One region of the Peribacillus phoenicis genome, then DNA from elsewhere that is predicted to be linked to it. Evidence: riboswitches for the same ligand, from Rfam matches in the RefSeq annotation. Region 1 holds a riboswitch; each other region holds the start of a gene.
What was found. Region 1 has a riboswitch for cobalamin ahead of ABC374_RS09375 ((2Fe-2S) ferredoxin domain-containing protein). Riboswitches for the same ligand answer to the same signal wherever they lie in the genome.

Region 1 (3,113 bases):
GTAACATGCTTCGATTTTTCTGCCAATTCTTGTTTGGTTTGCTTATTCCTTTGTCTCATCACGCCAATGAAGTATCCAATGAAACCGGCTCCGATTGCAGCTTGAAGCGCAAATAATAAGCTTTCGGTTTCTGCACCTGGCGGCTCCCAAATACTGTTGAACCATGGCTTGTATTCCGGATGGATTTTAGTGATGGCTTCCTCAGCTTCGCCGTCGGCACCGCCAAATTCCGTTCCTTGTTGGGTGATTAACGGTATGGTTGCAAGAATGACAACCAGGAAAAGCAGCAGTAGACTTTTTTTCATATTAACGGGCCTCCTTGGATAAAACTCGCAGCAATTTCAATTCGCCTAGATTGTATTTTTTTAAGAAATTCATCACGACGACTGTCAATAACCCCTCACTGATTGCCAAGGGAATTTGGGTAAGGGCAAAAATCCCTGCAAATTTACTGAAAGAGGCCATGAATCCTCCTACCTCGGATGGAAAAGCAAGGGCAAGTTGAACGGAAGTGACCACATAGGTTCCTAAATCTCCAAAAGCAGCCGCCAAGAAAACGGCAAGTGAAAAAGACCACCCCAATTTAGTTGCACCCTTGAAGACAAAGTAAGCAATGAACGGTCCGCAAACGGCCATGGAAAATGCATTGGCTCCTAATGTCGTCAATCCTCCGTGAGCCAGTAATACAGCTTGAAATAACAGAACGATGGAGCCAACGACACTCATGGCCAATGGTCCGAATAATATGGAACCCAAACCAACTCCGGTAGGGTGCGAAGAACTTCCGGTAACGGAAGGGATTTTTAAGGCCGATAAAATAAATACAAATGCGCCCGATAGGCCAAGTATCATTTTTGTTTCTGGGTTTTCCCTTACTTTGGACCTAATGGACCGGTAACCCAAGATTAAAAATGGAAGCGTCAAGGCCCACCAGAATATAGCCCATTCTATGGGTAAAAAGCCCTCCATGATATGCATGGCCAATGCCCGTTTTGGAACAAAAAGCAGTAAAATGACAAAATAAATAATTTTCCAATTGGTTCTTTTCATTCTTTCTCCTTTCAACACTTTTGATTTTTCTGATCAATCTTGAGAAGAAAAGCGGCGCCCAAAATAAAAAGCACTTCTCTCAAAGGAAAGAAGTGCGTAATGAACAGGAATTTTGCAGCATGAACCAACCATGGGCCATTCTGCCTGATCCGCACGCCCATCCTCGTAGGCTGAAACAGTTTCACGCTTCATGGCAGGTCTCCTGGCTTTGGTTCATCATCCCATTACATCCTTCCCATCTCATTTGACAGTGGATTAAAGTAATGGAACTTCCCTTTACAGTGGCGGGACCGCTCCGGATTTTCACCGGCTTCCCTTTTAAGCTGAATTCCGAGAAATTCAACACCATGAAACTTATGTAATTATTTTGAAAATTCTCGTATAGTTTACCATAAAGAAATTATTCCAGCTACACTATCTTTTTTTTTTCGGGACGAAGTTTGTTGCGAGGAAAGGATTGTAACTGGTTTTACACTATTAAACTTTTCTAAACAGTCGGAATAAACTATTGAATTTTGATAAAGTTGTTATATGATAGATTAAGTTAGTTAGAAATGTATAATAAAACCAAATATTTCATTTTAAAAGTGCCCTTGTGTGAATAAGCAAGGGATAATAGGGAAATCGGTGAAAATCCGATGCAGCCCCCGCTACTGTAAACGCTGATGAAATTGTCGATAGCCACTGGCCTGATGCCGGGAAGGGACAAAGTAAAATGAAGCGTAAGCCAGGAAACCTGCTTTTAAAATTGCATGATACTTTTCGGAGGGAAAGGTAGAAGGACTATGACGATTTTGGGAGGATTTGGCATGCTTGCCTTAGGCTCCTCATTCATATAGTTTTTTTAAAACCTTGACTCTAATGTTAAGGTTTTTTATTTTGCCTTTTCCCTGAACTCAGGAGGAAGAAGATGACTACTTGGAATTTGACGGGTACAAATACGCATCTGTTGATTTGTAATGGGAGCAGCTGCATGAAAAAGGGCGGGGAAGAAGTAACCCAAGCGATTCGTGATGAAATTGCTTTAAAAGGACTGGATCTAAAAATCCATACAACCAGGACACGCTGTAACGGAAGATGTAAGGATGCCTGCGTTGTGATTGCCTATCCCCAAGGAAACTGGTATCGAGTGGAAACGCCTGATTTCGGTCGGCAGATCGTCAGTAATATCGATGAGGGTGAGTTTGTTCCACAGATGATCTATCAATTCAATGATGGCGAAATGACCCCTAATCCAGATTTTCCTGCTCATACGGGTATTTCAAAGAACAAAGCGTAAAAGGAGATGTCTTAATGAGTACAAACGGTAAATTATTCGTCGTGGGCTTTGGGCCCGGGAATTTTGAACACATTACCAAACGTGCCGTCGAAGCCCTTCAAGAAAGTGACTACATCATTGGTTATAAAACTTATGTTGAACTCATTCAGGGACTGCTTACAAATCAAACGATCATTAGTACGGGGATGACTGAAGAGGTATCACGTGCACAGGAAGCAGTGAAACAAGCGGAGCTGGGAAAGAAAGTGGCGGTGATTTCCAGTGGGGATGCCGGAGTTTACGGGATGGCAGGGTTGGTTTATGAAGTATTGATTGAAAAAGGCTGGAAAGAAGAAACTGGAGTGGGCATTGAAGTCATTCCTGGCATTTCTGCAATCAACTCATGTGCGTCTTTACTTGGGGCACCAGTCATGCACGATTCGTGTACGATCAGCCTCAGTGATCATTTAACTCCTTGGGAACTGATCGCTAAAAGGGTTGAAGCAGCTGCAATGGCAGACTTTGTCATTGCACTTTATAATCCGCGCAGCGGCAGGCGGACCCGGCAAATTGTTGAAACACAGAAAATTCTCCTTCGCTACCGCTCGCCGGATACACCTGTCGGGTTGGTGAAAAGTGCTTATCGCGATAGGCAGGATGTTGTTATAACCAATTTGCAGGATATGTTGAATCACGATATTGGAATGTTGACCACCGTCATTATCGGGAATTCATCCACCTTTTTATATGATGAAAAAATCATCACACCAAGAGGCTATCAGAGAAAATATACTTTGAATTCGGA
Region 2 (3,113 bases), 3.1 Mb from region 1:
TGACCGTCCGTGCTACAAAGTCAGCCAAAATTAGAAATCCGCTTCCTATCAACAATGACAGCGGAAGCAAATGTTTATGGTCAGGTCCCCATATCTTTCGGACAAAATGAGGAATGACCAATCCTACAAAGCCAATCGCCCCTGAAACGGCAACCGCTGCCCCTGTCAATGTCGAACCGGCTATCAAGATCCACATTTTCCGCCGCTTAACATTCACACCTAAGTGTTTTGCCCGGTCTTCCCCAAAAGTCATCGCATTCAATTCACTTGTATTCATGATCAAGATAAACGAACCAAGAATAAAAAACGGCAAAATGATTGCAATATAATTCCATCCGCGCATTGAAACGCTTCCCATCAACCAGCCGATGATTTGTCTTAATTCATCACCCGTCAGCGCAATCATCAATGAAATGAATGCACTTAAAAACGAGCTGAAAATGATTCCCGTTAAAATGATCGTTTCCACTTTCATCGATCGATCCATTTTTTTTGCAAAAGTCAATACGCAGAGCATCGTGAGCACTGAGCATAAGATGCTCAGTGCCGGAAGAGTGTATAAACCGATGAACGGCAGTGATATATTCAAGAATATTGTCAATACGGCGCCGACCGATGCTCCTGATGAAATACCTAATGTGTAAGGATCAGCGAGCGGGTTCCGGAGCAGCCCCTGAAATGCCGCACCCGCAATCGCAAGCGATGCCCCGACCAAACCCGCAAGCAACACACGCGGCAAGCGGATGTTCATCACGATATTCGTCAGCATCACATCCGGATCAGCAGAAATCGGCAAATGAAAGATCTCCTTGCCGATTATTTGTAAAAGTACGGGAATCGGTACTGACACCGAACCAAAGGAAATGCCTATCGTCATTGCGAATAACAAAATTAACAACGCAATCAAATAAGCAAACGTCCATTTAGTTGTTAAATTGGTTCGGATAGACTGATTTGGCAAGTTCCTCTACTCCCTCTATCAAGCGTGGACCGGAACGGGTCACCAAGTCAGAATGGACATCAAAGACTTTGCCATTCTTAACAGCATTTACGTCTTGCCATCCTTTTCGGCCCTTCACTTCACTTACTGAATCTTTCGTATAATAACCATAAGTTGTAATGATGACATCAGGATTTGCAGCAATCATCGACTCTTCATCAATTTTTGCCCAACCGTCCAAATCAGCAGCAGCATTATCCGCTGAAATAATATTAAGCATCTCATTCATGAAAGTATTTTTTCCCGGTGTGTATATTTCCGGTGAAGGCGAAACCTCCACTAAAACTGTCTTCCTATCCTCTTCCTTTACGGATTTGGCTTTTTCCTCGATATCCTTGAGCTTCGTTTTCATATCCGCAACGATTTCGTTTGCCTTGTCATGTTCACCCGTTGCCTGTCCAATCATTTCAATAGACTCATAGACTTGGTCAAAGCTTTGTGCATCATTGACTACGAGGACATCTATTCCAGCATCCTTAAGCTGTTGTAAACCCTCATTCGAATTATGGGCACTTGATGCATGCGCAAGAACAAGGTCAGGCTTCATGGAGACAATCAGCTCCGTGTTCATTTCCATTCCGCCAACTTTCTCAATTTCCTTCGTTTCTTCCGGGTAATTATCATTATCGGAAACACCAATGACCTTTTTACCCAAACCAAGTGCAAAGACCACTTCCGTATTACTTGGTATTAACGAAACGATTTTCTTCGGTTTTTGTTCTATCGTTACTTTTTCCCCAGTTGCATCTTTAATCGTAATCGGGAAAGCTTCGTGTTGAGCATGATTCGTTTGCTGCTTTTCTTTTCCTTCATCAGTAGTGTCACTGCAGCCGACCATCATGCCTGCAACAAGCAACATCAACAGTATCAGACCAAAAATTTTCTTCATTTTCATTCCCCACAATCTTTTTATTTAATTTCTTTCCACCTCATAATCTTGGAAGATGCCCCCAAAACAAAAAGCACCTCCCGTTAAACGGAAGGTGCTTGTATGGCAACAATATCATTACGGACTTCTTATGGTCTGCCACACACCTTCCCATCCGCGTAGGTTACAGGTGTACGAATTTTGGCAGGTCTCCTGGCTCATGGTCATCGTCAACGGCACCTTCCCATATCTCATACAGTGGTACACAGCCGTCAGCTCCCATATACAGTGGCGGGACCGCGCTGGCATTTCACCAGCTTCCCTTTTAAGTCATTACGACACCAAATCGTTCATATGTATATAATTTTCACTGCCTTCATTATACACCATGTAAGAATCGATTATTAAATGATTTTTCTGAACAGGTTCGAAATGCCCCTGCCACCTTCAATGATTTGAAGCATTTTCAATCAGTGACGCAAACCCATCGACTGATAACCCGGGTGAAATCCGAACTCGATGCAGGGCATGCATCCCTTGTTCCCTTGAAGCTCCCCCAGGTTCGGTAGTGACTGCCATCTTGTATCCAGCTTCCTCTGACAGCCTGAGAGTCTCTTCGTTATACCGGCCAACCGGATAGGAAAGCACTGTCGTGTCCTGGTCGAGAATACGGTCGAATAGCTCCTTCGACTGGACCATTTCAGCTTCTTGCTGCTCTGCCGTCATGCGGTTCAGCTCCAAATGGTTGATAGTATGGCTTTCGATCGAAATCCCATTCCTGCTCATCTCCATCATTTGATTTTCAGTCAGGTGATGACCTTTATCAATGGACTTCCCGATCATGAAGACAGTTGCTTTCATATCATTTTCTTTTATTATCGGAAAAGCCTCCGTGAAGTTATCTGTATAGCCATCATCAAAAGTAAGCCAGACGCACTTCTCACTTGGCATCCGATTCTCGGTTAATACGAGGAATGCTTCTTCAGGGGATAATGTATAGTAGCCATTCTCCCGAAGCCAAGCCATCTGAGACCGGAATTCCTCCCTTGGAACCCGAAGGCGATTACCTTCAGAAATGCTGTGATACATCAAGATTGGAAGCTGGACGTCGGACTCGACCGTTATCCAGTCTTCCGTATCGATTTTGCCCTCCAATTCCTGCCCTTCCGCATTCTCCGCCGCTTCGGCGACTTCAATTTCATCTTCCGCAATCGGTGCAGCAGTCTTTGTGCCTATACCTTCTAA
Region 3 (3,113 bases), 2.4 Mb from region 1:
CATTTTGATTCCAGCGGATTCCAATGCAATGACTTCTTTTTCCAAAGCGAGCGCCAGCTGATAGCAAACATTCTCCCTGGAAATATCATCACGAACAAATGACCAGTTCAAAATCGTAACAGGACCTGTAAGCATTCCCTTTACCGTCTTCTTCGTCAGTGATTGTGCATATACACTTTCTCTGACTGTCATCGGTTCGATGAAATGGATGTCGCCGTAGATGACTGGTGGTTTCACACAGCGGGATCCATAGGATTGTACCCAACCCTTTTCTAAAAAGACGAATCCGCCTAACTTATGGCCGAAGTATTCAACCATATCCGTCCGTTCGAATTCCCCGTGAACAAGGACATCCAAACCGATTTCTTCTTGGATTTCAATCCATCTGCCAATTTCTTCGTTAACGAATATTTCATATTGCGAAGCGGTCCATTCTCCTCTTTTGAATTTCCCGCGTGCTTGTTTAACTTCAAATGTTTGCGGAAAGCTGCCGATCGTAGTCGAAGGGAGAAAAGGCAATTTGAAAAATTCCTGTTGTTTTTGGTAACGTTCCTTAAATGGAAGCTGACGGGCGGCGGTCCTGGTTTTAACCTTTTCGACATTGGCTTGTACAGTTCCGTGATTCCGGGCATTTGAACTTGCTAAAGTTTGAAGCGTGAATTTATTGGCATCGACTTTTTCGGCAATTGCTTCAAAGCCTTGATTATTCCCTTTGACCAAGAGTGTGATTTCCTCAAGTTTCTCATCAGCGAAAGCGAGTGCCTCTTTCGCTTCTTTTGAAAGGGCGGTTTCATTACGAACTGTCACCGGGACATGAAGCAGGGAACAAGAGGGCTGAAGCCAGATTTGGTCTTCGGCTACAATTGTCTTAAGAGTCTCGATCAATTGGATTTTTTTCGATAAATCAGAAAGCCAAATGTTTTTTCCGTCAATCACACCTGCAGCAAGCACTTTGTCCTTCGGGAAGCCGAATGCTTCCAGGTTGCTTAGATTCCTCCCTTTGTCATGTACAAAATCAAGACCGATTCCTTGGACTTGTAATTCGATGACTTCTTGGTAATGTTCCACGGCATCAAAGTATGTTTGTAGCATGATGTTCAGGTTTGGTGCTGCTTCATTCAGTTTTTCATAGAGGTAAGTAACAGTTTGCATATCTTCTTTGGAAATCGATGAAACAAGTGAAGGCTCGTCCATTTGAACCCACTTCACGCCTTCTTGCTCCAACTCCCGCAGGATTTGCGTGTATAGGGGAAGCAGGCTCAGGATGATGCCAGGGATATCTTGTTTTTTGAAGCCTTTGGAAAGGGAGATGAAAGTATAAGGACCGATCAATACGGGCTTCGTTTCAATCCCTAGGTTTTCCTTGGCTTCCCGATATGCTGCAAGTGGTTTGTTTTCTGTTAACGTCAGCTGTGGCACCTTTAATTCAGGGACAATATAGTGATAGTTCGTATTGAACCATTTCGTCATTTCGGAAGCTACTTCATCATTGTTTCCGCGAGCCATTGAATAATAAACGGAAAGGGGGACGCTTCCGCTTTCATAGGCTGAATAACGTTCAGGAACAAGACCGAACATGACGGACATATCGAGCATTTGATCATAGCAAGTGAAGTCGTTGACAGGAATGATATCAATGCCTCGCTTCTTCTGTTTTTGTAAGTTGCCTAAACGGATGGCTTTTAGCTGTGCCGTAAATTCTGCTTCATCGATTTTACCGGACCAGTAAGACTCCAATGTACGTTTCCATTCACGATTTTCCCCGATTCGAGGGTAACCCAAACTACTGCTTTTCAATATTCCCATCCTCCTATATTCATTTAATTGAGCAATAAAAAAAGCATTCCTAACCGTCAAAAGAGATGGTTAGAAATGCTTAAAATAAAGAGGCATGCAAAATGCCCCTTAAAATTATAAGGTCCCTAACACCTCCCTATCTCCCGTAGGTTAAAACAGTGTTGTCGAAATAGGCAGGTCTCCTGACTTAGGGATTAACATTAGCGACGGGCCTTCCCGATCTGTGGATCAGTGGCATATTGGATGGCGCTAACACTCCCATTACAGTGGCGGGACCGTGCCGGAATTACACCGGACTTCCCTTTTAATCCTAATTTAAAATTAGGAACCTATTTCCACATATGAAATTTGACAAAACCTGCCTTGATAACTGTTTGCAGGCTAAAAATTTATAAAATAAAAACTATTATAAAAATTTAGACAATCTTAACATATCCGACCAAAAGGGTCAACATGAAAAAAAGATTCAGGAAAAGTATGCGGCTATTAGGTGTGTAGGTGATAAGGGTCTGTTCCTAAAAAAGAATATATTGTTTGGACAGGGAGTATGTATAGAGGAAGTGGCGTTTTGAAATGGGGCGTGGGGGATGACTTTCTACATCTTGATTGCAGGAATCATTTTTTGCATGGTGATGAGCATTCGTACGTTATTTCTTGTTGAGTCGGGAGGAAAGAAGTTTTCTCTGGAGGATATGCTGTGGCTAGGCAATTTATATGCGACGATATTAGTTGGATTTGCACTGATTTATTTATTATACGAACTTCAGAATCATTCGGTGATTCTTGATATGGGCAATCGATTGGATGGCACTTTCTATGAACAGTTGAAGACTTCTTTTTATTTTAGTGCGATGACGATGTTTTCTGTAGGGTATGGAGATATAGCCCCGATTGGCATGGGGAGGATGATAGCTACGATTCAGGCTTTCATCGGTTATACACTGCCGGCAGCGTTCGTGATCCGGACGGTGATTGATTTGGAGCACAAAGATAGGAAGGATAAATGAAAGTTGTGTTTCTTTCGATTATTGGGTACTCTTACCATAATGAAAGAAATGGAGGGTTCAATATGACAGTTAAAATTGGAGAAAAAGCACCTGATTTCAAGCTCCCTGCAAACAATGGTGAAATGGTGTCCCTATCGGATTTTAAGGGGAAATATATTGTTTTATATTTTTATCCAAAAGACATGACGCCAGGCTGCACGACGGAGGCCTGTGATTTCCGGGACCATAATGAGCAATTTGAGGAAATGAACGCTGTCATCATTGGAATCAGCCCAGACCCAGCTGCACGTCATGAAAAATTCATCGAAA
Region 4 (3,113 bases), 1.2 Mb from region 1:
CCTTTTCCTTTATTACTTGCTGAATACGTCCGTTAAGACCGGCACGATTTGTTTTTTACGCGATACAACGCCTTCTAAGACGGCGATGTTGTTGTTTAATGACACGTCGTATGCTTTTTCCACTGCATAAGCTGCTTTACCAAGAGCCAAGGCAACAGAATCATTAGTCAAGATATCCGTTACGACGAATAGGAATAAGTCCAATTCCTTCACAGCGATTACCGCTTCAATCGCCGCTTCCAATTCAGCTTGCTTAGCAAGGACTTCGTTCGGATCAACAGCATTTACCTGTGCTATCTCCACTTTAGCCATTCCCATGGAGAATTCCTTTGCATCAAGAGTGATAAGCTGAGCAATCGTTTTGTCGCTCAAGTCAGCTCCCGCCTTCAACATTTCCAAGCCATATGTTTCAGCGTCGACTCCCGCAATGGCAGCCAATTCCATAGCTGCTGCAACGTCTTGCTCCGTGCATGTAGGTGATTTGAACAATAAAGAATCGGAAATGATGGCAGACAGCATAAGACCTGCGATCGCTTTAGGAACTTCAATGCCGTTTTCTTTATAAATTTTATTTAAAATGGTTGCCGTACAGCCAACTGGTTCCGCACGGTAATATAAAGGATCGCTCGTTTCGAAGTTAGCGATACGGTGATGGTCGATAACTTCCAACACACGGACTTGGTCAATATCTTCAGCACTTTGCTGGCGTTCGTTATGATCGACCAAAATTACTCCATCAGCTTCCCCTGCAACTTTTTCCACAAGACGGGGAGCTTCGAATTTGAATTGGTCCAATGCATATTGAGTTTCACCATTCACTTCACCCAGACGAACTGGTTCAGCATTGATACCTAACTGCTTTTTCAGATCTGCATAAGCGATTGCTGAACAGATTGTGTCTGTATCCGGGTTTTTATGTCCAAAAACTAATACTTTTTCCAAGATTTTATCCCCTTTTTCATAAATATTTTTCCGCGAATCCCCTCACCGCAATAAGGGAGAGCCACCTTTACTAGACACTTTATTTTAACACAAAATCCAGTAAAATCAGCGCTTGAATTATCCATTCCCCAATAAAATCTTTCATTACTTCACCCTCTGCCATCACTTTGTCAATAGATAAGGGTTGGTTTTTTTCAAATATATTAGTTGAATTATCATCGTATATGGCTTACGATAATATAAGCAGAAATACTAGATATTGATTACATAAACAATACCAATAACTATATATAGAATTTTTTGTAATCCAAGGTGCCAGTGATGGCTGAAAAGGGAATCCGGTGTAAACCCGGAACTGTCCCCGCAACTGTAAATGTGACGAAATGAGAAACCCACTGTATAGCTCTCTATACGGGAAGGACTCAAAGTAGGATGATCATGAGTCAGGAGACCTGCCTTGAATTTTTCACGTTTCTTATTCTTCGGGGATTGAGATGATGAAACGATAGTATAACGGCTATTTTTTCATGGCTCTTTTATTCTATCGTTTGATCCGCTCAATTCTTTGGGCGGTTTTTTTATTTTAGCGGAAGTTAACAAGGAGGATTATTAATGACTCAAACATATAACTCTACCATAAGTGAAAATGACACAGAAACGAAATCCATCCAGCTTGAGATGTTATCGAAGGAATTCGAAGGCCGTCTCGATATGGAAAAGTTCAAAAAGCGTTTTACAAAATGGCTTGATCGCAAAAGTGACTCAACCGAAGAACAGGCATCAAAAAAACTGATTCAGCTCGCTCTTGAAGGTGTGGATATCGATGCTCCGGATTGGACATTCGTTGCTGCAGCAGAACTGTTGAATACAATGTATAGGGATGCACAAGCCAATCGAGGTTATGAAGGCAAGAGTTATGGCCCATTCTATGAGCTGATCACAGAACTCTCCCAGCTTTCGGAAGGTCAGCGTTATCCAATTTATAAACCAGAACTGCTATCTTCATATACAAAAGCGGAAATTGAGGAATTGGGTTCGGTGATCGACCCGGAAAAAGATAAATTATTCTCTTACATAGGCATCTACTTATTGAACGACCGCTATCTGGCCCGCCCAAAAAAGGACAAGGTCTACGAATTGCCACAAGAACGTTTCATGATCATTGCGATGGAAATCATGCGAATGGAAAAAACGGAGCACCGCCTGCAACTTATAAAAGAAGCATACTGGGCCATGTCCAACCTTTATATGACCGTTGCGACTCCTACACTCTCCAATGCAGGTAAAACACATGGACAGTTAAGCTCTTGCTTTATCGACGCAATTGAAGATTCGATTGATGGCATCTATCTATCAAACTACGATGCAGCAAAAGTATCTAAATTCGGCGGCGGTGTCGGCCTTTACGTTGGTAAGGTTCGCTCGCTTGGTTCTGATATCCGGGGTTTCTCTGGAAACAGTTCCGGCACGACGCCCTGGATTCGACTATTCAACCAGACAGCTGTAAGTGTCGATCAATTGGGTCAACGTAAAGGTGCCATCGCGATTTACTTGGATGCCTGGCATAAAGATATCATGAGCTTCCTCGATTTGAAGACACAAAACGGGGATGACAGATTAAAAGCCCATGATATTTTTACAGGCGTATGCATACCGGATTTATTCATGGAGGCTGTACGCGACAGAAAAGAATGGTATCTTTTTGATCCGCATACCGTTAAGCAAATCCTTGGATTTTCACTTGAAGATCTTTATGACGAGAAGAAAGGCGAAGGAAGCTTCAGGAATCATTATGCACTTGCTGTCGAGGCCGCAGAAAATGGCACGCTTCCAAACTATAGCTTTGAAAAAATCAATGCGATGGACATCATGAAAAGCATCATGATTTCTCAATTAGAAGAAGGCGTACCGTATATGTTCTACCGCGATGAAGTTAATCGGAAGAATCCCAATAAACATAAAGGTATGATTTATTGTTCTAACCTTTGTACGGAGATTGCCCAAAACCTAAGCCCTTCGACGATCACGGATGAATATGAAACAGAAGATGGAGATGTTGTTGTGGTTCGTAAAAGCGGCGATTTCGTTGTCTGCAACCTTTCATCCATTAACTTGCCACGAGCGGTGGGCAGCGATGTTTTGGAAAGATTGATTCCCATTCAGATCCGTAT

Region 2: it holds a riboswitch for cobalamin, as region 1 does, so the genes downstream of both, ABC374_RS24965 (ABC transporter substrate-binding protein) here and ABC374_RS09375 ((2Fe-2S) ferredoxin domain-containing protein) in region 1, are expected to answer to the same signal.
Region 3: it holds a riboswitch for cobalamin, as region 1 does, so the genes downstream of both, metE (5-methyltetrahydropteroyltriglutamate--homocysteine S-methyltransferase) here and ABC374_RS09375 ((2Fe-2S) ferredoxin domain-containing protein) in region 1, are expected to answer to the same signal.
Region 4: it holds a riboswitch for cobalamin, as region 1 does, so the genes downstream of both, ABC374_RS03900 (ribonucleoside-diphosphate reductase subunit alpha) here and ABC374_RS09375 ((2Fe-2S) ferredoxin domain-containing protein) in region 1, are expected to answer to the same signal.

The regions. Positions count from the first base shown of each region.
Region 1 covers NZ_JBDFMF010000001.1:1,941,913-1,945,025, forward strand. Annotated here, with positions in the region: gene ABC374_RS09360 (energy-coupling factor ABC transporter substrate-binding protein) at 1-305, opposite strand, end outside; gene cbiQ (cobalt ECF transporter T component CbiQ) at 1-7, opposite strand, end outside; gene ABC374_RS09365 (energy-coupling factor ABC transporter permease) at 307-1,050, opposite strand; gene ABC374_RS09370 (hypothetical protein) at 1,084-1,242, opposite strand; cobalamin riboswitch at 1,226-1,415, opposite strand; cobalamin riboswitch at 1,619-1,808, shown strand; gene ABC374_RS09375 ((2Fe-2S) ferredoxin domain-containing protein) at 1,961-2,329, shown strand; gene cobJ (precorrin-3B C(17)-methyltransferase) at 2,344-3,113, shown strand, end outside.
Region 2 covers NZ_JBDFMF010000001.1:5,031,496-5,034,608, forward strand. Annotated here, with positions in the region: gene ABC374_RS24960 (FecCD family ABC transporter permease) at 1-961, opposite strand, end outside; gene ABC374_RS24965 (ABC transporter substrate-binding protein) at 924-1,889, opposite strand; cobalamin riboswitch at 2,055-2,229, opposite strand; gene ABC374_RS24970 (polysaccharide deacetylase family protein) at 2,316-3,113, opposite strand, start outside.
Region 3 covers NZ_JBDFMF010000001.1:4,318,076-4,321,188, reverse strand. Annotated here, with positions in the region: gene metE (5-methyltetrahydropteroyltriglutamate--homocysteine S-methyltransferase) at 1-1,806, opposite strand, end outside; cobalamin riboswitch at 1,953-2,145, opposite strand; gene ABC374_RS21240 (potassium channel family protein) at 2,385-2,804, shown strand; gene bcp (thioredoxin-dependent thiol peroxidase) at 2,867-3,113, shown strand, end outside.
Region 4 covers NZ_JBDFMF010000001.1:777,519-780,631, reverse strand. Annotated here, with positions in the region: gene ABC374_RS03905 (manganese-dependent inorganic pyrophosphatase) at 13-942, opposite strand; cobalamin riboswitch at 1,236-1,416, shown strand; gene ABC374_RS03900 (ribonucleoside-diphosphate reductase subunit alpha) at 1,555-3,113, shown strand, end outside.